DNA from 4 places in the Lysinibacillus sp. RC79 genome. Region 4 is predicted to be linked to each of the others. Evidence: riboswitches for the same ligand, from Rfam matches in the RefSeq annotation. Region 4 holds a riboswitch; each other region holds the start of a gene.
The links. Region 4 has a riboswitch for S-adenosylmethionine ahead of metA (homoserine O-acetyltransferase MetA). Riboswitches for the same ligand answer to the same signal wherever they lie in the genome.

Region 1 (5,152 bases), on a different contig from region 4:
TCTGCAAGGTCTGGTAATTTTTCAAGTGCGTATCCTGAATTCCACATTTCTGGTAGTACAATAATTTCTGCACCTTGTTTTGCCGCTTCACGAATCTTGTCCTCAGCGCGGGCAAAATTTTCTTCTACTTTGCCAAAGCCTACATTTAATTGGATACAACCGATTTTCATTGTTATTCCTCCTCTAGACAGTACTTTTCTGTATTTATACTACAATAAATCAACCTTACTTCCATGGTTTTAAGCTCAATATTTAGATTAATATTTCACCACTTAATACTTGAACTGCCGAACCCGCAATAGCAACATCTTTTATTTTTGGTGTAACGTACAATAATCCACCACGTTTTGAAAGCTGTTTGCTAACGATGCTTTCTTTTGATAATTTTTCACACCAGTAAGGTCCTAACGCACCATGAGTGGAACCATTTACATGGTCTTCATCAATACCTTGTGCTGGAGAAAAGAATCTTGAGACAATATCAATCCCCTTATCCTTAGAACGACTTGTAATACAAACACCACGTACAGGGAACTGTTTCATCGCAAGAAAATCAGCTTTAAAATCTGCAATATACCCTTCGTGACTTAGCTCCACTATATAATCCAATTCTGTTTTCCCTACATATGTCGGTTTCATACCAAGCCATTCTTCAAGCTCCAAAGGACATTCAATCTCTTCTAACCGATACTTCTGAATTGTTATTTCAACTAGTTCATTCAACCAATTTGCTTGCAAAGGACCACTTAAAGTCTGAAATGTAATCGAAGAATTGACGGGTACAATCCCTTGTTTCCAGAGTAAAAAAGCACTAGCGATTGTTCCATGTCCACAAATCGGTATTTCCTTTGCTGGCGTAAACCATCTAAGAAAAAAATCATTATCTTTCTTTTGGACAAATGCTGTTGTTGGTACAGGGATCTCCTGAGCAATTTTCTGCATGGTCGCCTCAGGTATTGTTGAATCAAGTAAACAGACTGCTGTGGGATTTCCCTTGTAAAGTTCTGTAGTAAAAGCATTGACGATAAAATATGAGACTTTGTTCAATTTTTTCACCTCAAAATATAATTGGGTCTCTTTTAGTTTTTAGTTAACTGAAAAGACTCTAGACATTTAGTAAAAAAAGTAATACTATTTGCTTCATATCTTTAATAATTATTATATTCTGAAAAAGGTGAACATGCATGGAATTCTCAAAAAAACTACAGCAACTCCCAACTCAATTTTTTGCAGCACTTGTGCAAAAAGTAAACGCTGCTCTAGCTGAAGGGCGTGATGTTATCAATCTTGGTCAAGGTAATCCAGATCAGCCCACTCCTCCTCACATTATTAAAGCATTACAGGAGGCAGCAGAAAATTCTCAAAATCATAAATACTCTCCATTTCGTGGCATAGCTGAATTACGCCAAGCAGCAGCAAGCTTCTACAAACGTGAATACAATGTTGACATTGACCCTGAAACAGAGGTAGCTATTCTTGGTGGTACGAAAATCGGTCTTGTTGAGCTACCGTTAGCCGTTTTAAATCCCGGTGATACAATGCTATTACCGGATCCAGGATATCCAGATTACTTATCTGGTGTTATATTAGGTGATGTTAATTTTGAAGTCATGCCACTTTTTGCAGAAAATAATTTCCTGCCTGATTATAATGCTTTATCCGATGAAGTAAAAGAAAAGGCGAAGCTGCTTTACTTGAATTACCCGAATAACCCAACTGGTGGTACTGCAACACTTGAATTTTTCGAGGAAACAGTACGCTTTGCAAAAGAGCACAATATTATCGTATCACATGATTTTGCCTACGGGGCGATTGGGTTTGACGGCAATAGACCTATCAGTTTCCTGCAAGCAGACGGTGCGAAAGATGTCGGTATTGAAATGTATACATTATCCAAAACGTATAATATGGCAGGCTGGCGCATTGGTTTTGCAGTTGGTAACCCCGATATTGTTGCAGCCATTAACCTTATTCAAGATCATCTATTCTGTAGTCAATTTCCTGCAGTGCAACAAGCCGCGGCAGTTGCACTTACTGCTTCCCAGAGTTGCGCGGATGGGCTAAGAGTGACTTACGAGCATCGGCGAAACGTCCTGATCGAAGAAGCTCAGCGAATTGGTTGGCAAGTAACAGCACCGAAAGGCTCTTTCTTTGCATGGCTCCCTGTTCCATTAGGTTTTACGAGTGAACAATTTGCCGATTTATTGCTCGACAAAGCTGATATCGCAGTAGCTGCAGGCAATGGTTTCGGTCAATATGGTGAAGGCTATGTACGGGTTGGCTTACTTGTTAACGAAGACCGCTTACGTGAAGCGATCAGCAGAATTGAAAAATTAAACTTATTTAGCTCATGAACATTTCAATTCCCCTACCTTCCATTAGCTCAAACTTGCTATGGAAACAGTTTTTCATTTCACAATCTTTTTTTAGTTGCTCCAGCCCTTCTTCTAGCGGATTCTGTTTCAACTAAATATTATAATAAAATAAAAAATTTTAAAAATTCGATTGACTTACTATATCCTATAATTTATATTAGTTCTATCGGATTTACAAAAAAATATTATAAATCTCTTATCAAGAGTAGCTGAGGGACTGGCCCTATGAAGCTCGGCAACCTCCTTTTTTTAAGGAAGGTGCTAAATCCTGCAAACGATTATCGTTTGAAAGATAAGAGAGGACACTTTTTCATGAGCCTCTCTTAATTTTTTAAGAGAGTTTTTTTTATCTTCATTTATATGAAGATAAAAGCCTCCGGCGGATGTCACGGATTTTGAAAGGAATGAATTGTGCTAGCACAATTCAAAATCCGGACGGCATTGTTTATCTGTAGCGAAAGCAAAGCGTCAGCTACAATTACGCCAAGGCGAAATTGTTTTTTTAATAACCGATAAAACAACTTTGGAGGTATGTTTCATGAAAAAGAAAAACAAATTTTTACTAGGTTTAGCGAGTCTCACATTGGTAGCAGCATTAGTAGGCTGTGGTACTAAAGAAGACAGTAAAGGTAAGGCTATTAATGAAAATAAAATTGTAGTGGGTGTAACTTCTGGTCCACACGAACAAATTGCAGAAGTTGCTGCAAAAGTTGCCAAAGAAAATGGTTTAGAAGTAGAACTAAAAACTTTCTCTGATTATGTTTTACCAAATACATCGTTAGCCGAGGGTGATCTTGATGTAAACAGCTATCAACACAAGCCATTCCTCGAAACATTTAACAAAGATCACAATACAGATTTAGTGCCAGTAGGAAAAACAATTTTAAATCCTCTGGGCATATACTCTGAGAAATATAAATCACTCGATGAAGTTCCTGATGGTGCAACATTCGGATTACCAAATGATCCAACAAACGGAGCTCGTGCCCTATTTGTCCTTCAAGAGGCCGGCTATATTAAATTAAAAGACGGTACCGGCTTAACAGCATCTATTCGCGATGTGGAAGAAAATAAAAAGAATTTAAAATTCATAGAATTAGAGGCTGCACAAATTCCAAAACAGCTTAGTGAAGTAGATGTAGCAGCTATTAATACGAACTTCGCACTTGATGCTGGCATTAACCCTAAAAAAGATTCCATCCTTTTAGAATCTACGGACTCTCCATATGTGAATTACATTGTAGTACGTGCTGAAAACAAAGATGACCCAACGATCAAAAAATTTATTGAAGCTTATCAATCTGATGAAGTACGTAAATTTATAGAAGAAAAATTCCAAGGTTCTGTAATTCCAAGCTGGTAAGTGACGATTAAGGACCTTTCATAAAATCGAGAATCTGCGAGACTCCTACAGGAAAGCTAGCAGATTCTTGCTTTATAGAAGGTCTTAGAAAGGAGATATCACAGTATGATTCAATTAGAAAATATAACAAAAGAATTTAAAACTAAAAAAGGTATCGTCAAAGCAGTAGATGGTATTAACTTACATGTCAATAAAGGTGAAATTCATGGAGTTATTGGCTATAGTGGCGCAGGAAAAAGTACCCTTATTCGCTGTGTCAATTTATTAGAGCGTCCAACAACAGGAAAGGTATTAATCGATCATGTAGATATTACTTCCCTTTCTCTAAACGACCTTCGCAAAACTCGTCGAAAAATCGGGATGATTTTCCAGCATTTTAACCTCTTAAAAACAGCGACTGTTTACAACAATATCTCGGTACCATTAAAGCTTCTTGGCTATAATGACTCTGAAGTGAAAAAACGCGTTGCAAAATATGCAGAAATTGTTGGCCTAACAGAGAAATTAGATAGTTATCCTAGCCAGCTTTCAGGTGGTCAAAAACAACGTGTCGCTATTGCACGTGCCCTTGCCCAAGAGCCTGAAATTTTGCTCAGTGATGAAGCGACAAGTGCACTCGATCCTGAAACAACTGACGCCATTCTTGAGCTTCTCTTGAAAATTAATCGTGAGCTAGGCATCACTATTTTACTCATTACACATGAAATGAATGTTATTCAAAAAATTTGCGATGATGTATCCGTTCTTGAATCAGGGACAGTTGTGGAATATGGCTCTGCTATAGAACTATTTTCGAAGCCTCAGCATCCAACGACACGAAAATTTTTAAATACCATTTCTCAACGTAATTTATCCCCTTCCCTTATCGAGCAATTAAATGTTTCGGGAAGCGTTATTCGTTTAACATTCCTTGGTGAAAGTACAGGGAAACCATTACTAGCAGAAGTGAGCAAAGTTTATGATGTACAACCAAATATTTTAACAGCCAATATCATTGAATTAAAAAACGGCATTGTCGGTAATATTGTCGTGCATCTACACGGTGAGTCACATATCGTAGATAAAGCACTTAAGTATTTTGCAGAAAATGGGGTAAGCGTTGAAGAATTAGGAGGCGAATTAAATGAATAGCATTCAAAGCTTCTTTGCAGATTGGTCAGATGTTATTGGGAAATCCATTATCGAAACCTTCCAAATGGTCGGGATTTCATTATTCTTTTCTATTTTAATTGGGATTCCGTTAGGGCTTTTAATCGTTTTAACTCGTCCGGGGCAATCATTTGAAAATAAATTTCTCTATCAATTTTTCAATTTATTTATTAATATTATTCGCTCTGTACCGTTCATTATTTTACTATTCTTCATTTTACCGTTCACGAAGCTAATCGTTGGCACAACTATTGGTGTAAAAGGT
Region 2 (5,152 bases), on a different contig from region 4:
CGCGAGTGAAGCGGCTCATCGGACGCCCCCAGGAAAGCGCCCAGCCGGAACGGAAATCAACCCCACGCTATGGAATAATATTGTTTCATTTTGGTTCGCAACGGTTATGATGGTATACTACAGAAAATGAGGGGGACACGAAAATGTAGTGTCCTAAAATGATAGTAGAGGAGCCTATAAATGACGATTCAATTTATTCAATATCCGAAATGTACTACTTGCAAAAAAGCTCAAAAATGGCTAAATGACAATGGGGTTTCATACGAAGAGGTACACATTGTCGAACAACCGCCTACAAAGGACGAATTATCAAACTTATGGCAAGCTAGTGGACAACCGTTAAAGAAATTTTTTAATACTTCTGGTATGAAATATCGAGAGCTTGGCTTGAAGGATAAACTTGCAGAAATGACTGAAGAGGAGCAGCTTGAACTGCTTGCGTCAGATGGTATGTTGATTAAACGTCCGATTGTAACCGATGGAAAAAAAGTTACTTTAGGGTTTAAAGAATCAGATTTTGAGCAAGCTTGGAAATAACGCTTTTAATCTTGTTTTTATGGAAGAAGTATGGCACACTGAAAATGAATATATTACATATTTATGGAGGGGTTTTTTGCATGAGCACACCTAAAGACTTACGTTACTCTGAAGAGCACGAATGGGTAAAAGTAGAAGATGGTAAAGTACGTATCGGTATTTCTCATTTCGCACAATCTGAACTTGGAGATATCGTTTTCGTTGAGCTTCCACAAGTTGGCGACGAAATCAAAACTGATGATCCATTCGGTAGCGTAGAATCTGTAAAAACAGTTTCTGAATTATACGCACCAATCTCAGGTACAGTAGTTGAAGTAAATGCAGATTTAGAAGATAGCCCAGAATTCGTTAATGAATCACCATATGAAAAAGCATGGATGGTCGTTGTAGAGCCTGCTGATGCATCAGAAGTTGAAAAGCTTATGACAGCTGAGCAATACGAAGAAATGATTGCTGAATAAGACAAGCCTGTATTAGAAAAACGTCGGAAACTACCGACGTTTTTTATTATCTTCATTCATCCTGCTCCTATAGTAAGTGAGGTGAATGTAAGTATATTCCTTTATCAATAGGTGTCTAACTGTATCAACGATAAAGTTTATTGATATAATGGATTATAAGGGATATGTCTAAATGGGGGTGGCGTGATGGTCGAGGGAAAATGCTTAATTGTCGAAGGTCGATCGGATAAGCTTCAAATTGAACCTATTTTAAATGAAGATGTTAAAATACTTTGTACGAATGGTACAATTGGTGTGCATCAATTAGAAGAGCTACTTGATCCATACGAGGGTTGTGAGCTTTATACGTTTTTTGATGCAGATACATCGGGTGATAAACTACGAGCATTAATGGACAGACATTATCCAGAGGCTGAGCATTTACGTACGATGCCAACATATAAGGAAGTTGAGACAACTCCGAGGAAAGTGTTAGCGGCGATATTGCTTCGTGCACATTTCTCAATCCATAATGAATATATTTTGTAAGGTTGCGTGAAAAATGATGGAAGAATGGTCAAAAGAGCAGTGGGACGCGGTTGTCCTGTCAGGTGAAAAGGCTGCCTTTTATTTATATACGCCTATGTGTGGAACGTGTGCAGTTGCATCGAAAATGATGATGGTTATTGAGCAATTGCTGCCACAGCTACAGGTTGGTAAAGCGAATATTAATTTTATAGAGCAAATAGCTTTTGATCATAAAATCGAAAGTGTACCATGTTTACTCGTATGTGAAGGCGGAAAAGTGACAGAAAAGGTTTATGCCTTCCAATCCGTACCATATTTATACGAATTATTAAAAAATTAATTGACTGAACTTTACTCGCGTGGTAAAGTAACAAATATATTAAAAAAACAATTAAATATATCGAACTCTTATAAAGAGCGGCGGAGGGAAGTGCCCTATGAAGCCCGGCAACCATCACAATCGTGAAAAGGTGCCAAATCACCCAAAGATTTATCTTTGAAAGATGAGAGAACGGTTTAGCGTATATTACGTGACCCCTTCTACTTGTCTATAAGTGAAGGGGTTTTTTATATGAGAAAAGGAGAATTCGCTATGATTCAGCTTCAAAATATTACGAAGAAATACAAAACCGCGAATGGCGAATTAACTGCAGTCAAAGACGTCAACCTTTCTATCAATAAAGGTGAAATTTTTGGCATTATCGGCTATAGTGGCGCTGGTAAAAGTACAATGATTCGCTTGTTAAACGGTTTAGAAAAGCCTACATCTGGTACGGTGACGGTTAACAATCAAGCATTTTCATCCATAAAGGGGCAAAAGCTCAGAGATGCTAGACAAAAGGTTAGTATGATTTTCCAGCATTTCAATTTACTTTGGTCTAGAACTGTTGAAGAAAACATCGCTTTCCCCCTAGAAATCGCAGGTGTTCCAAAGGCAAAACGTGAAGCACATGTGAAAGAATTAATAACTTTAGTTGGCTTAGAAGGGCGCGCTAAAGCATATCCATCACAACTTTCAGGGGGACAAAAGCAACGTGTAGGTATCGCTCGTGCGCTTGCTAATAATCCAGAGGTATTGTTATGTGATGAGGCAACATCCGCACTCGATCCGGAGACAACAGATGCTATCCTTGATCTCCTTGTCGATATTAACGAACGATTAGGTCTAACGATTGTGTTAATCACACATGAAATGCACGTTATTCGCAAAATTTGTCATCGTGTAGCGGTTATGGAAGCTGGAGAAATTGTAGAACGTGGTGAAGTATTACAAGTATTCCAAGCTCCACAAGCTGCCATTACGAAAAAATTCGTTTCTCAAATTACAGATACGAAGGAAACACAAGAAACTGTGGCACAAATTAAAGCAAATTACCCTAATGGACAACTTGTTAAGCTAATCTTTGTAGGAGAAAAAACAGAGCAGCCTGTCATTTCACATCTTGTGAAACAGTTTGATGTAGAAGTAAGTATTGTACATGGTAATATTTCGCAAACGAAAAATGGAGCGTACGGTACACTTGTTGTACAAATTGTTGGCTCAGAGGAAAATGTTGCTGCTGCACTGAGCTACTTAAATACAGTCGAAGTACAAACGGAGGTGATTACAAATGCTAACTAGTCTTTTTCCGAATGTCGACTGGGAAAAAATGTGGGACGCTACGTATGAAACGTTGTACATGACAACAATTTCTACGGTCATCACATTTATACTTGGATTAGTAATTGGAATCTTATTGTTTTTATCAAGTCCCAACCAACTATGGGCCAATAAAATTGTGAACTTTTTAACAGGATCAATCGTTAACATTTTCCGTTCGATTCCATTTATCGTTTTGATTATTTTATTAATTCCATTTACGAAATTTTTACTTGGCACAATTCGTGGCGCAGATGCGGCTTTACCAGCACTAATTATTGGAGCTGCACCATTCTATGCACGAATGGTATTAATTGCTTTACGTGAAATTGATAAAGGTGTTATTGAAGCAGCTCGTTCAATGGGTGCCAAAACGTCAACGATTATTTGGAAAGTATTAATTCCAGAATCGTTACCAGCGCTTATTTCTGGTCTTACTGTAACAGCTGTAGCACTTGTCGGTTATACTGCGATGGCAGGTATTATCGGTGCAGGTGGTCTAGGAAACTTAGCATTCTTAGATGGTTTCCAACGTAATCGCCAAGATGTAACTTTAATGGCGACTATATTAATCTTAATAGTAGTATTTATTATTCAATGGATTGGCGACATGATTACGATCAAAACAGATAAACGCTAAAGAGGGGCTAATAAAAATTGTAGTGACAAAAAGAGTATCTCGCTACGAACATCTAAGAGGTTATCTCGGTTTTATACCGCTAACATATTTAAATAAGTAAAAAGGGAGAGTAATAAAATGAAGAAGTTATTAGCAGGATTATTTTTATCAGTATTAGTACTAGCTTTAGCCGCTTGTGGTGCTGGTAAAAAAGAAGATACAAGCTCAAACTCATCATCTGGTGATAGTAAAGAAAACGTAACGTTAACAGTAGGTGCTTCGAATACACCTCATGCGGTTATTCTGGAAAAAGCAAAACCAATTTTAGCTAAAGAAGGTATCGATCTTAAAATTGAAACATATCAAGACTATGTATTACCAAACCAAGATTTAGAATCTGGCGAACTTGATGCAAACTACTTCCAACACATCCCTTATTTAGAGAAGGAAATTAAAGAAAAGGGTTATGATTTTGTAAACGCTGGTGGTATTCACATTGAGCCAATCGGTATCTACTCTAAAAAATATAAATCTCTTGAGGATTTACCAAAGGGTGCAACAATTTTACTTTCTAACTCTGTTGCAGACCACGGGCGTATGCTTTCATTATTAGAAGCTAAGGGCTTAATTAAACTTAAGGATGGAGTAGATAAAACATCTGCTGAACTTAAAGATATTGAAGATAATCCAAAAAACTTCAAATTCGATGCAAATACAGCTCCTGAAATGCTTGTACAAATGTATGAAAATAATGAAGGTGATGCAGTTCTTATCAATTCTAACTACGCAATCGACAACGGACTAAATCCAATGGAAGATTCTATTTCTCTTGAAGATAAAGAATCTCCGTATGTAAACATTATCGCTGTACGTGCTGGTGATGAAACAAAATCAGAAATTAAAAAATTAATAGAAGTATTAAAATCTAAAGAAATCCAAGACTTCATTATTGAAGAATGGAAAGGCTCAGTTGTACCAGTTAAATAATTCAAAAAGGGTATGTAAGTGTCAAAGCTTACATACCCTTTTATTTTGTCATCAAAAGAAAAATATAAATAATTTGTATCGATAAACAAAGGTTGATTTACACTCCGAGTTGGTAGTTTCCGCGGGCTTGGCTTTAACTTCTTTCAGCAGGTGTCCAAACACCTGTTATGGTAAAACGTCGACTTAAAAGGCTATCTTTTATCAGAAAAATATAACTTTTTAACAAAAGAGTTATTATTCTGTAGTTTACAGCAAAAATATAATAATATTTTAAAGTGGTCGATTTACCATAAATTTTGTATAGATATTGTTAAGTCATCTTTATTACTATAGTTGTTGTGTTTATAAATCAAGAGAATGATAGAAAAATAATGAAAGAGAATGAAAAACCTCTTACATCAA
Region 3 (5,152 bases), on a different contig from region 4:
TCTCGGGCCAACACGATGTTGGTCACGAAGGCGTTATCACAGGATGTGATGCTCTTAGCCTTCGTTCCACTATTGCTAATCCCCAAGGAGTCGCTCAGTCTCCACTCCAATCAACCAAGTCATTAGCATGTCACTCTAATTTATAGTAATAAAACAAAACTTCAGCCACAGTTTTTTTGCGAAAGCGAAGCGAAGCGACAGCAACAACAACGAAGCGGAGGAAGCGGCCTGATGCTAGCTCACAGGAAAGCGAGTAACATGGAATGGAAATCACCCTCAATTAAAGCTCCAAAACATTCTCAAAGATTTCCTGGACCATTTTGTCTTTCAACACAAAAAAGGGAACGACTGAAATCGTTCCCTTTGCTTAATGAATTATTTTAATGGACCGCCAAGTTTAGTGATAGCTTCAGAAACATTTGAGAATTTCTTGAAGTTTTCGGTGAATAAACCAGCAAGTTCAGAAGCTTTTTTATCATAAGCAGCTTTGTCTGCCCATGCATCACGAGGATTAAGCACTTCTGTTGGTACACCTTCAATAGAAGTTGGAATGTTTAAACCGAATACTGAATCTTGAATTGTTTCAACATTAGCTAATTTGCCATCAATTGCAGCACGTACCATTGCACGAGTGTAAGAAAGCTTCATACGGCTACCAGTACCATATTCGCCACCAGTCCAACCAGTGTTCACTAAGAATACTTGTGCACCGTGCTCGTCAATTTTTTGACCTAACATTTCAGCATAAACTGTTGCTGGAAGTGGAAGGAATGGAGAACCGAAGCAAGTTGAGAATACTGGTTCTGGCTCTGTTACACCACGTTCTGTACCAGCAAGTTTAGATGTGAAACCGCTTAGGAAGTGGTACATTGCTTGCTCTTTTGTTAATTTACTGATTGGAGGTAATACACCAAATGCATCAGCTGTTAAGAAGATGATTGTTTTTGGGTGACCTGCAACAGATGGATCAACAATATTTTCAATGTATTGAATTGGATAAGCTACACGTGTATTTTCTGTTAATGAACCATCATCATAGTTACAAACTCGAGTTTCTGGATCAACAGCTACGTTTTCTAGAACAGAACCGAAGCGGATTGCGTTGTAGATTTCTGGTTCTTTTTCAGCAGAAAGGTTAATTGTTTTTGCATAGCAACCGCCCTCAATGTTGAATACACCATTATCAGACCAACCGTGTTCATCGTCACCGATAAGCTTACGGTCAGGGTCAGCTGATAAAGTAGTTTTACCAGTACCAGATAAACCGAAGAATAATGCAACATCACCAGTTTCACCAACGTTTGCTGAGCAGTGCATTGAAAGGATGCCTTGTTGTGGTAATAAGTAGTTCATAATACCGAAAATAGATTTTTTGATTTCACCAGCGTATTCAGTACCACCGATTAGGATAATTTTCTTTTCAAGTGATACTATGATGAAAGTTTCAGAGGCTGTGCCATCAACAGCAGGGTCTGCTTTAAAGTTAGGAGCTGAGATAACAGTGAAGTCAGCAACATGAGAAGCTAATTCTTCTGCAGTTGGACGGATAAATAATTGATGAGCGAAAAGATTGTGCCAAGCATATTCATTGATTACTTGGATGCTTAATTGCGAATCTTTGTCAGCACCAGCAAAGCCTTTGAATACGAATAATTCGTCACGTTCTTTTAAATATTTTACTACTTTTACATATAAGTTATCGAACACTTCAGAAGAAATTGGTCGGTTAACTTTGCCCCAGTCAATTTTATCTTTTGTGCTATCTTCTTCTACCGTATATTTATCTTTAGGTGAACGACCAGTGTATTTGCCAGTTTCTGCACGAACTGCGCCATCTACTGTTAACATAGCTTCACCACGAGAAGTAGCCTTTTCAGCTAATTGTGGTACTGAAAGTTGAACATTAATGTTACCGCCGCTTAATAATTCCTTCAGTTCGTTTGCAATTTCTACTGAATTCATCGATTAAATACCATCCTTTTTTATAGTATTCCCTAGAGTTTGAGGGAGATTTTCTTAATTTCAAAAATAGTATAACACAATTGCTTAAATAATCTATACTAATTCAGAAATTATTTTTCAGATTTTATTACTTTTCAAGAAAACGACAAAAAGTAAATTGATTCGTTTTGATAATGCTTTTTACCCTATTTATAATAAGTGATCACACAATCACTTTCGACACAGCAAAATTGCGTTTGGAAGCTCTTGGCTAACATGAGGTTCGCACAGGATGTGAAGTCTTAGCTGGTTTTTTATCTGTTGGACTTGTCGTCAACTGAAAAGAGGCTACAATCATATTCATCCACCACATGTTCTGTAGCTACAAAATGTGCTGTAAAGGGGTCACACATATGTTAACACATGATGTGAGGTGGAGAATAGGGATTATTTTGTTTCAAATTACAGCATAATCCAAATTATAAATCCCATACTTTCTTTAAAAGAATACATTAAAAATATTTGACAACGTTCGACCTTTTACGTATTATGAGATATTGAACGGATACTCTTATCCCGAGCTGGTGGAGGGTCAGGCCCTGTGAAACCCGGCAACCTGCATGAACTATTTCACGACATGCGCTGGTGCCAACCTGATGCAAGGGGAAACCCCTTGAACGATAAGAGTGAAAGGTTATGAAGTCATTATTCCTTTCCTCATGTTAAGTAAACGTGAGAAAAGGATTTTTTTATTGTTAAAAACGAATATAAAGGTAAGTATATAGTCCTTTCCTTATTAAAATGACGGATCTTTCGAAACCCTCGTGTTAAGAGCAACAGCTGTTTTATTGTGCGAAAGCGTAGTGCAAACGTAGCGACAGCAACAACGGCTTAAGAGTTCAATCCTTAGGGGGTGGACTTGACATGGGTAATGAGTACCGTATTAATTCGCAAATACTATTTGTAAAAGTAATAGGAGGAAACCAAATGACAAAACGTCGACTGTTTACATCAGAGAGTGTAACAGAAGGACATCCAGACAAAATTTGTGATCAAATTTCGGATGCCATTTTAGATGCTATTTTAGCAGAAGATCCAAACGCACGTGTAGCGTGTGAAACAACAGTAACAACAGGCTTAGTTTTAGTAGCAGGAGAAATTACTACTTCTACTTATGTAGATATTAAAGGTATCGTTCGTGATACTGTAGCAGAAATCGGTTATACACGTGGGAAATATGGCTTTGATGCTGAAAACCTAGCAGTACTTGTTGCTATTGGTGAGCAATCACCTGATATTGCTCAAGGTGTTGACCAAGCATTAGAGGCGCGTGAAGGCTCTATGACAGATGCTGACATTGAAGCAATTGGTGCAGGTGACCAAGGCTTAATGTTCGGTTATGCATGTAACGAAACGCCAGAGCTTATGCCATTACCAATCAGTTTAGCGCATAAATTGGCTCGTCGTTTAACGGAAGTACGTAAATCTGGTGAACTAGCATATTTACGTCCAGACGGAAAAACGCAAGTAACGATTGAATATGATGAAAACAATGTACCAGTGCGCGTGGATACGATTGTAATTTCAACACAGCATGACGAAGAAGCTACACTTGAGCAAATTCAAGCAGACTTAAAAGAATTCGTTATTGCTCCAGTTGTTCCAAGTGAATTACTAGATGCCAATACTAAATATTTCATCAACCCAACTGGCCGATTCGTAATTGGTGGTCCAAAAGGGGATGCTGGTCTAACTGGACGTAAAATCATCGTTGATACATACGGTGGCTATGCACGTCATGGTGGAGGTGCTTTCTCTGGTAAGGACGCAACTAAGGTAGACCGTTCAGCGGCATATGCAGCACGCTACGTGGCAAAAAATATCGTAGCAGCTGGTTTAGCAGAACGAGCTGAAGTACAACTAGCTTATGCGATTGGTGTTGCTCAACCTGTATCTATTGCTGTTGATACATTTGGGACAGGAAAAGTTACGGAAAGTGAAATTGTAAAATGGGTACGCGAGCTATTTGATCTACGCCCAGCAGGGATTATTAAAATGCTTAACCTTCGTCGCCCTATTTATAAGCAAACTGCAGCATATGGTCACTTCGGTCGTACAGACTTAAATGTACCTTGGGAACAAACAGACAAAGCTGACGCATTAAAAGAAAAAGCAGGCTTATAAGCTATTCAGCTAAAGTAATAAAGTAGCTGGAAAAATATTTTAAAATACTATTACAGAAAGGGGCTCAACATTCTAATAGCCCCTTTCGCTGTTTTTGTCGAAAAAGAGAAGCTCCTAATCATAATTATGTGTGGCTCGGTTGTTCAAGCAAACGTGGAGCTGTTGAAATAGCTATTTATTTTCTGTTTGAAGAGATTTATAGTATTGTCCTTTTTCTACATATTCACGTATGATGCGTTCCATATCTTCTTTATCTTCATCATTTAATTCTCTTACAACCTTTGCAGGACGCCCTAATGCTAAGCTATTTGGAGGAATGACTTTGCCAGGAGGTACAAGACTACCCGCCCCAATGAATGCACCCTCTCCAATCTCCGCTCCGTCTAATACTATAGAGCCCATACCTATTAAGGCTTTTTTACGAATCGTACAGCTATGTAAAGTTACTTGATGTCCGACTGTTACTTCATCTTCAATAATGAGCGAATATTTAGGGCTTTGATGTAAGCAACAGAGGTCTTGAATACTAACTCGTTTTCCGATAATTGTTGGTGATACATCCCCTCGAATAACTGTGTTAAACCAAATTGTTGTTTCAGCACCTATTGTAACGTCACCAGTAACGGTTGCATAATCGGCAATAAAAACAGATGGATCGATATTGGGTGTTTTACCTTTAAATGGATAGATCATAAGGATCGCCTCTTTTCTTTCTATGATGTAATATTATCGTATCAAATACGCAACTTGATGGAAATATAAAATTAAAATGAGCTAGATATTCCGATATAATCATTGTGTAATTATTTTTTAGGAGGACTATGTGAAATGTGGAAATGGGAAGCTGATGGACAAGCAAAGGCTGTGGTTGCTATTCTTCATGGTGCATATGAAAATCACCGATGGTATGCATGGCTTATAGAAAAACTTAGATTGGAAGGCTTCCACATAGTCATGGGGGATTTACCTAACCATGGAGTAAATGCAGGATTTTCTCGTGTTCACGATGAAGATTTTAAAGAATACA
Region 4 (5,152 bases):
TCTACGGCGTTTTTTATGTAATCATAAGCATTCTTAGTTAACAAAGTAATCGTTACGATAATAAACAATACGCGGACAAAACCGCTACCTTTTTTAATCGCAACACGCGAGCCTACCATTGCACCGGCAATTTGAGCTATACCCATCAGTAATCCATAAACATAATGAATCTGACCTAGGTAGGCGAACATTAAAAGACCAGCAAAATTACTTGCTAAGTTTAGAAATTTTGCATTTCCTGCAGCCTTTAAGAAATCGAAGCCGACTAATAAAAAGCTAAAAATTAAAAATGAGCCAGTTCCTGGACCAAGGAACCCATCATAAAACCCAATGCTAAATAACAACAGCATGAATAAAACTAAGTGTGTAAACTTTAAATTTTTGACCGCAGCTACTGAACCCCAATCTTTTTTAAAGATTGTATAGATTGCAACAGCAGCAAGCATTAGGAGCATAAGTGGTTTTAGTAATTCAGGATTGATTAAATGTACAGTCCAAGCTCCAAAAAGTGATCCCACAAAGGCTAAAGGAAAGTATTTGATAACTGAACGAATTTCTAGCTGACCGGAACGATAAAAGGAAATGGTAGATGTCAAAGAACCCATGGTACCGGCAAGTTTATTGGTCGCAACCGCTGCTGCTGGATTTAAACCAGCAAACATAAGGGCAGGTAATGCAATTAAGCCACCACCACCAACGACCGCATCCACAAAGGCGGCTAAAAATCCAAAAGATATTAATAATATGACTACATTTAAATCTACTTCAAATAGCATGCTTACACCTCTTCTGATAGTTACTACTGAAATAGTAACTAAATTTCGCGAAGCTGTAAAGACTAATTTTTTTCATTGGCTTATCTTCATAGCCTTAACTTATAATAGAGGAAATGGAGGGATTCGATGGAATTATTAATCGCCCAATTAAAAGAACTGGGATTCACAGAATATGAAGCAAAGGCCTATACTGCACTCGTCCAAAATAGTCATGTGAGTGCCTATCAAGTAAGTAAAAATTCTGGTATCCCACGTGCAAGAATATACGACATACTTGATGTACTCGTTGAAAAAGGGTTAGTACTAAAAGAAGAAACTGTCGATCAAACGACTTACTCTTCCATTCCTGTTGCTGTGTTTTTACAACAAATTCAGCAACGTTGGCAATCGAATTTTACGTCGATTAGTGATCAATTAGAAAAATTAGAGGTAAAAGAGCAGGAAGCGGAGCATAAGGTTGTCACGCTAAAAGGAAAAGAGGCAATCGTCAATTACTGTCAGTCATTATTAAAAAAAGCGCAGAAAAAAGTACTATTATCAATGTGGGAAGATATGTATGAAGAATTGCGAGAAGATATACATGAGGTCGCGAAGCATATCCCTGTTCATGGGATTACCTTGTATGTGGAGGACCATTTAGCTTCCATTGACCAGCACCGTATCACTCGCTATACGAGGAATGCGTCTACACCTCATTGGTTTATTTTATCGATAGATGGCAAGCAAATGATTTATGGTCACTCACCGTCAAATCAAGAAACGGCTTTTATTACAAATGATCCTGTTCATATTTATTTATTAGAAGATTATATATGGCATGACGTGCTTGTCAATCGACTATTAAAGCGCGATGATAAGGAGCTTGGAGAATGGATTACTAAAGAACGTAAAGCCTTTTTCTTAGAATGAAAGTATTGAAAAAGAATCTGCAAGCCATCATGTACATTACAGAGGGCAAGCAGATTCTTTTTTCGTTAAATATTAATAAAAAACTTTATCAACATTGTATTTAGCGCGGAATGAATTGATCGCGTATGTTTCGTAAATTTCACGTTCCATTGGATCTTCCACTTCATACACTTCAATTTTGAAAATTTCATTACGGTGATTTTTCATCGGTGACACATTGTCCTCGAAATGCTTTTTAATACGTTGACGGATTTTACGTGCTTTACCGACAAATAATAGTTCGTTCTCTTCATTGTAGAATAAGAAAATACCACCGTTTTCACGTGTGATTTTATGGAAATCAATAAAACCATGGTACGGTGTGATTGGTACATCACCTGGCTTTAAATCTTGTTCGCGTTGGCGAATCACTAAATCTGGTTTTGGAAATTCAATTTTAATCAAACTATTCACGTTCCTCTCTGTTACTAAAGGTATATGTTAACATAAATACAGCATGTTTACCATCAATTCATGATGTAAACATTCAAGATTAGTGTTAAACAAATTACCCAATGACATGCATAATTAATAACAAAATATTCTATGTATTATTGATATTCTTAATTGTTCATGTTACAATTCTTTTTAATTAAATAATCTTATCATGAGAAGTTGAGGGATTTGGCCCGATGACGCTTCAGCAACCTCTAACAAAAGTTAGAAAGGTGCTAATTCCAGCAAAGGATTTGTCCTTTGAGAGATAAGAGTGAACGTGGAAAAATCCTTCTCATTCTATCTCAACTGGAATGAGGGGGATTTTTTAATTTCATCGTTTGACATAATCAACTTTGCGCAGGGCCCGTGCATTGATATTAAAGCACTAAATGATTTTAACAGAGAGAAATTAAAGAGAGGGGAATGCAAGATGCCAATTAATATTCCGAAAAACTTACCAGCTGGAGAACATTTACGGGAGGAAAAAATCTTTGTAATGGAAGAGGATAGAGCAAAAACTCAACAAATCCGTCCGTTAAATATATTAATTTTTAATTTAATGCCGGAAAAAGAAAAAACAGAGCTGCAATTACTACGTTTATTAGGTAATACACCGTTACAAGTGAATATTACATTTTTAAATACAGCTACGCATGAATCGAAAAATGTCAGTAAATCACATTTACAGTTATTTTACACGACCTTCAATCAAATTCGTCATCGCCGTTATGATGGCATGATTATTACGGGTGCACCAGTAGAAAAAATGGCATTTGAAGAAGTGAACTACTGGCAGGAAATTTCAGAAATTATGGATTGGTCCAAAACAAACGTAACATCAGTCTTACATATATGTTGGGGTGCTCAGGCGGCGTTATACCATCATTACGGTATCGGTAAAATTGAGCTTCCTGCTAAATGCTCAGGTGTATATTCTCATGTCATTACGGATTTAACAGTGGATTTAGTACGTGGCTTTAGCGATTCATTTACGGCACCACATTCACGTTATACATCTGTATCAATTGATGAAGTACTCAATCATCCTGATTTACGTTTACTATCTTATTCAGAAGATGCTGGTGTTTTCATTGTGCAATCTAAGGATAATAAAAACATTATGATTACTGGCCATCTTGAATATGATGCGACAACGTTAGCTGATGAATATAGTCGTGATGTTGCGAAAGGATTAGATATTGATGTACCTGTGAATTACTTCCCACATGATAATCCAGCAAATGAACCGATTAATTCGTGGCGTGCCCATACACATTTATTATTCTCGAATTGGTTGAACTACTATGTATACCAAGAAACACCTTACGAGTGGGATTTCGTTGATGAAATTGAATATCATATATAATGCTATTTAATAGCTATTAAAAATGATGACCTTTTTATTACAGGGTCATCATTTTTTTACGCCTTTATGTTGTTAATTTTCTAATGAATTTTTATTTTTATCACTTTTTGGAGTATTGCCGGTATCGCTATCATTTTGTGTAGTATTGCTGCTACTATCACTCTGCGATGGATTTTCGTTATTACTACTACTTGCACTTTGAGTAGAATCTTCGTTATTATTACTACTTACATTTTGAGTAGCATTACCGGTGTTGCTACTACTTTCATTTTGAGTAGTATTTCCGGCATTGCTATTACTATCTCTTTGAGTAAAATTATCGTTATTACTACTACTTGCACTTTGAGTAGCATTTCCGGCATTGTTACTACTTGCATTTTGAGTAGAATTATTGTTATTACTATTACTGGCACTTTGAGTAGTATTTCCGGCATTGCTACTACTATCACTTTGAGTAGAATTATCGTTATTACTAGTACTTACATTTTGAGAAGCATTTCCGCCATTACTGCTACTTTCATTTTGAGTAGCATTTCCAGCATTGCAATTGCTATCACTCTGTGAAGAATTATCGTTATTATTGCTACCTGCACCTTGTGTAGCATTTCCGTTTTTACTACCACTTTCATTCTGTGTACTACAATTACTTTTTGTATTATTTCCTTGATTACCGTTAATTTTGCGAATTTTTGCGACAAGTAGTAAAACTAATGGTAATAAGATTGCGAAAATAAAGGAAAAAATAGGCCAGGTTTCTCTATTGTAAATATCTGAATGAATGATACTAGGATGAACAATTAGTGAAAGTCCAAGGATAATCATTCCGAATGGAAAAATGAGCGGTCGATGATTGTTAATTTTACATATTTGTGCGATGCCGATGACCCCAGCGTAAAAAAACATAAAAGTTTTAATATAAATTGATATTATCCACATGGCTGCCATAATCACTTCAATACGCTGCAAAAAATTCCCGATTGAAATTCTTTGGGCTAATGAATAGCTAGGAAATGTCCGAGCAGCAGTATTTGCTGGACCTAGGACAAGGATAGCCAGTGTGATGATAGCAATTAAGACAATACCTCCAAGAATTGTGCCAATGTAAAAACCTTTTTGTGCTGATTTATGGACGTTAACAATAGAAGGAAAAATCATTAATAATATGACAAGTGGGAATGAAAAAATACTCATTAATCGAATAATACTAAAGAATAATGATTTTGTTGGTACTTCCATTATTGGCTGTAGATTTTCCATATGGACGGATGGTGAAATACAAACTACAAAAAAAATAAAAATTAAAATAAACATTGGGAATAGTATTTCTGCAGAACGGGCAAAAACTTCAATTCCTAGAAATGCTGCATAAATAATGATAATACTGAACAGAAAAGCAAAGGCCATCGTAGGTGTTTCTGGCATAACTTCTGTTTTCATGAAAATGCCAATGAAATATAATAATTCACCGGCAGAAAGAAAGGATAGAATAATAAAGCCAATCGAAGTTATTTTTCCGAAAAAGCGACCTAATATCTTTTCATTAGCCTCTACAAATGTAAGGGTAGGTGTCCGTTTTCCTAGAGTAACGAAAAGCTTTATTAAGAGTAAACTTAAAACGACACTA

Region 1: linked by a shared signal. The riboswitch ahead of ABH968_RS27410 (MetQ/NlpA family ABC transporter substrate-binding protein) and the one ahead of metA (homoserine O-acetyltransferase MetA) in region 4 are both predicted to bind S-adenosylmethionine.
Region 2: linked by a shared signal. The riboswitch ahead of ABH968_RS02810 (methionine ABC transporter ATP-binding protein) and the one ahead of metA (homoserine O-acetyltransferase MetA) in region 4 are both predicted to bind S-adenosylmethionine.
Region 3: linked by a shared signal. The riboswitch ahead of metK (methionine adenosyltransferase) and the one ahead of metA (homoserine O-acetyltransferase MetA) in region 4 are both predicted to bind S-adenosylmethionine.

Annotation. Positions count from the first base shown of each region.
Region 1 covers NZ_JBGCCD010000058.1:771-5,922, forward strand. The annotation lists gene ABH968_RS27395 (carbon-nitrogen family hydrolase) at 1-170, opposite strand, end outside; gene ABH968_RS27400 (PhzF family phenazine biosynthesis protein) at 253-1,047, opposite strand; gene ABH968_RS27405 (pyridoxal phosphate-dependent aminotransferase) at 1,185-2,354, shown strand; SAM riboswitch class I at 2,569-2,674, shown strand; gene ABH968_RS27410 (MetQ/NlpA family ABC transporter substrate-binding protein) at 2,914-3,738, shown strand; gene ABH968_RS27415 (methionine ABC transporter ATP-binding protein) at 3,844-4,869, shown strand; gene ABH968_RS27420 (methionine ABC transporter permease) at 4,862-5,152, shown strand, end outside.
Region 2 covers NZ_JBGCCD010000002.1:114,470-119,621, reverse strand. The annotation lists gene ABH968_RS02830 (arsenate reductase family protein) at 181-537, shown strand; gene gcvH (glycine cleavage system protein GcvH) at 618-998, shown strand; gene ABH968_RS02820 (toprim domain-containing protein) at 1,185-1,526, shown strand; gene ABH968_RS02815 (thioredoxin family protein) at 1,543-1,845, shown strand; SAM riboswitch class I at 1,911-2,015, shown strand; gene ABH968_RS02810 (methionine ABC transporter ATP-binding protein) at 2,098-3,126, shown strand; gene ABH968_RS02805 (methionine ABC transporter permease) at 3,116-3,784, shown strand; gene ABH968_RS02800 (MetQ/NlpA family ABC transporter substrate-binding protein) at 3,902-4,750, shown strand.
Region 3 covers NZ_JBGCCD010000014.1:39,472-44,623, forward strand. The annotation lists gene pckA (phosphoenolpyruvate carboxykinase (ATP)) at 376-1,962, opposite strand; SAM riboswitch class I at 2,510-2,628, shown strand; gene metK (methionine adenosyltransferase) at 2,929-4,125, shown strand; gene ABH968_RS14705 (gamma carbonic anhydrase) at 4,297-4,818, opposite strand; gene ABH968_RS14710 (alpha/beta hydrolase) at 4,954-5,152, shown strand, end outside.
Region 4 covers NZ_JBGCCD010000009.1:151,794-156,945, reverse strand. The annotation lists gene ABH968_RS11495 (TSUP family transporter) at 1-776, opposite strand, end outside; gene ABH968_RS11490 (TrmB family transcriptional regulator) at 903-1,685, shown strand; gene ABH968_RS11485 (nucleotide excision repair endonuclease) at 1,758-2,129, opposite strand; SAM riboswitch class I at 2,324-2,434, shown strand; gene metA (homoserine O-acetyltransferase MetA) at 2,593-3,528, shown strand; gene ABH968_RS11475 (endospore germination permease) at 3,601-5,152, opposite strand, start outside.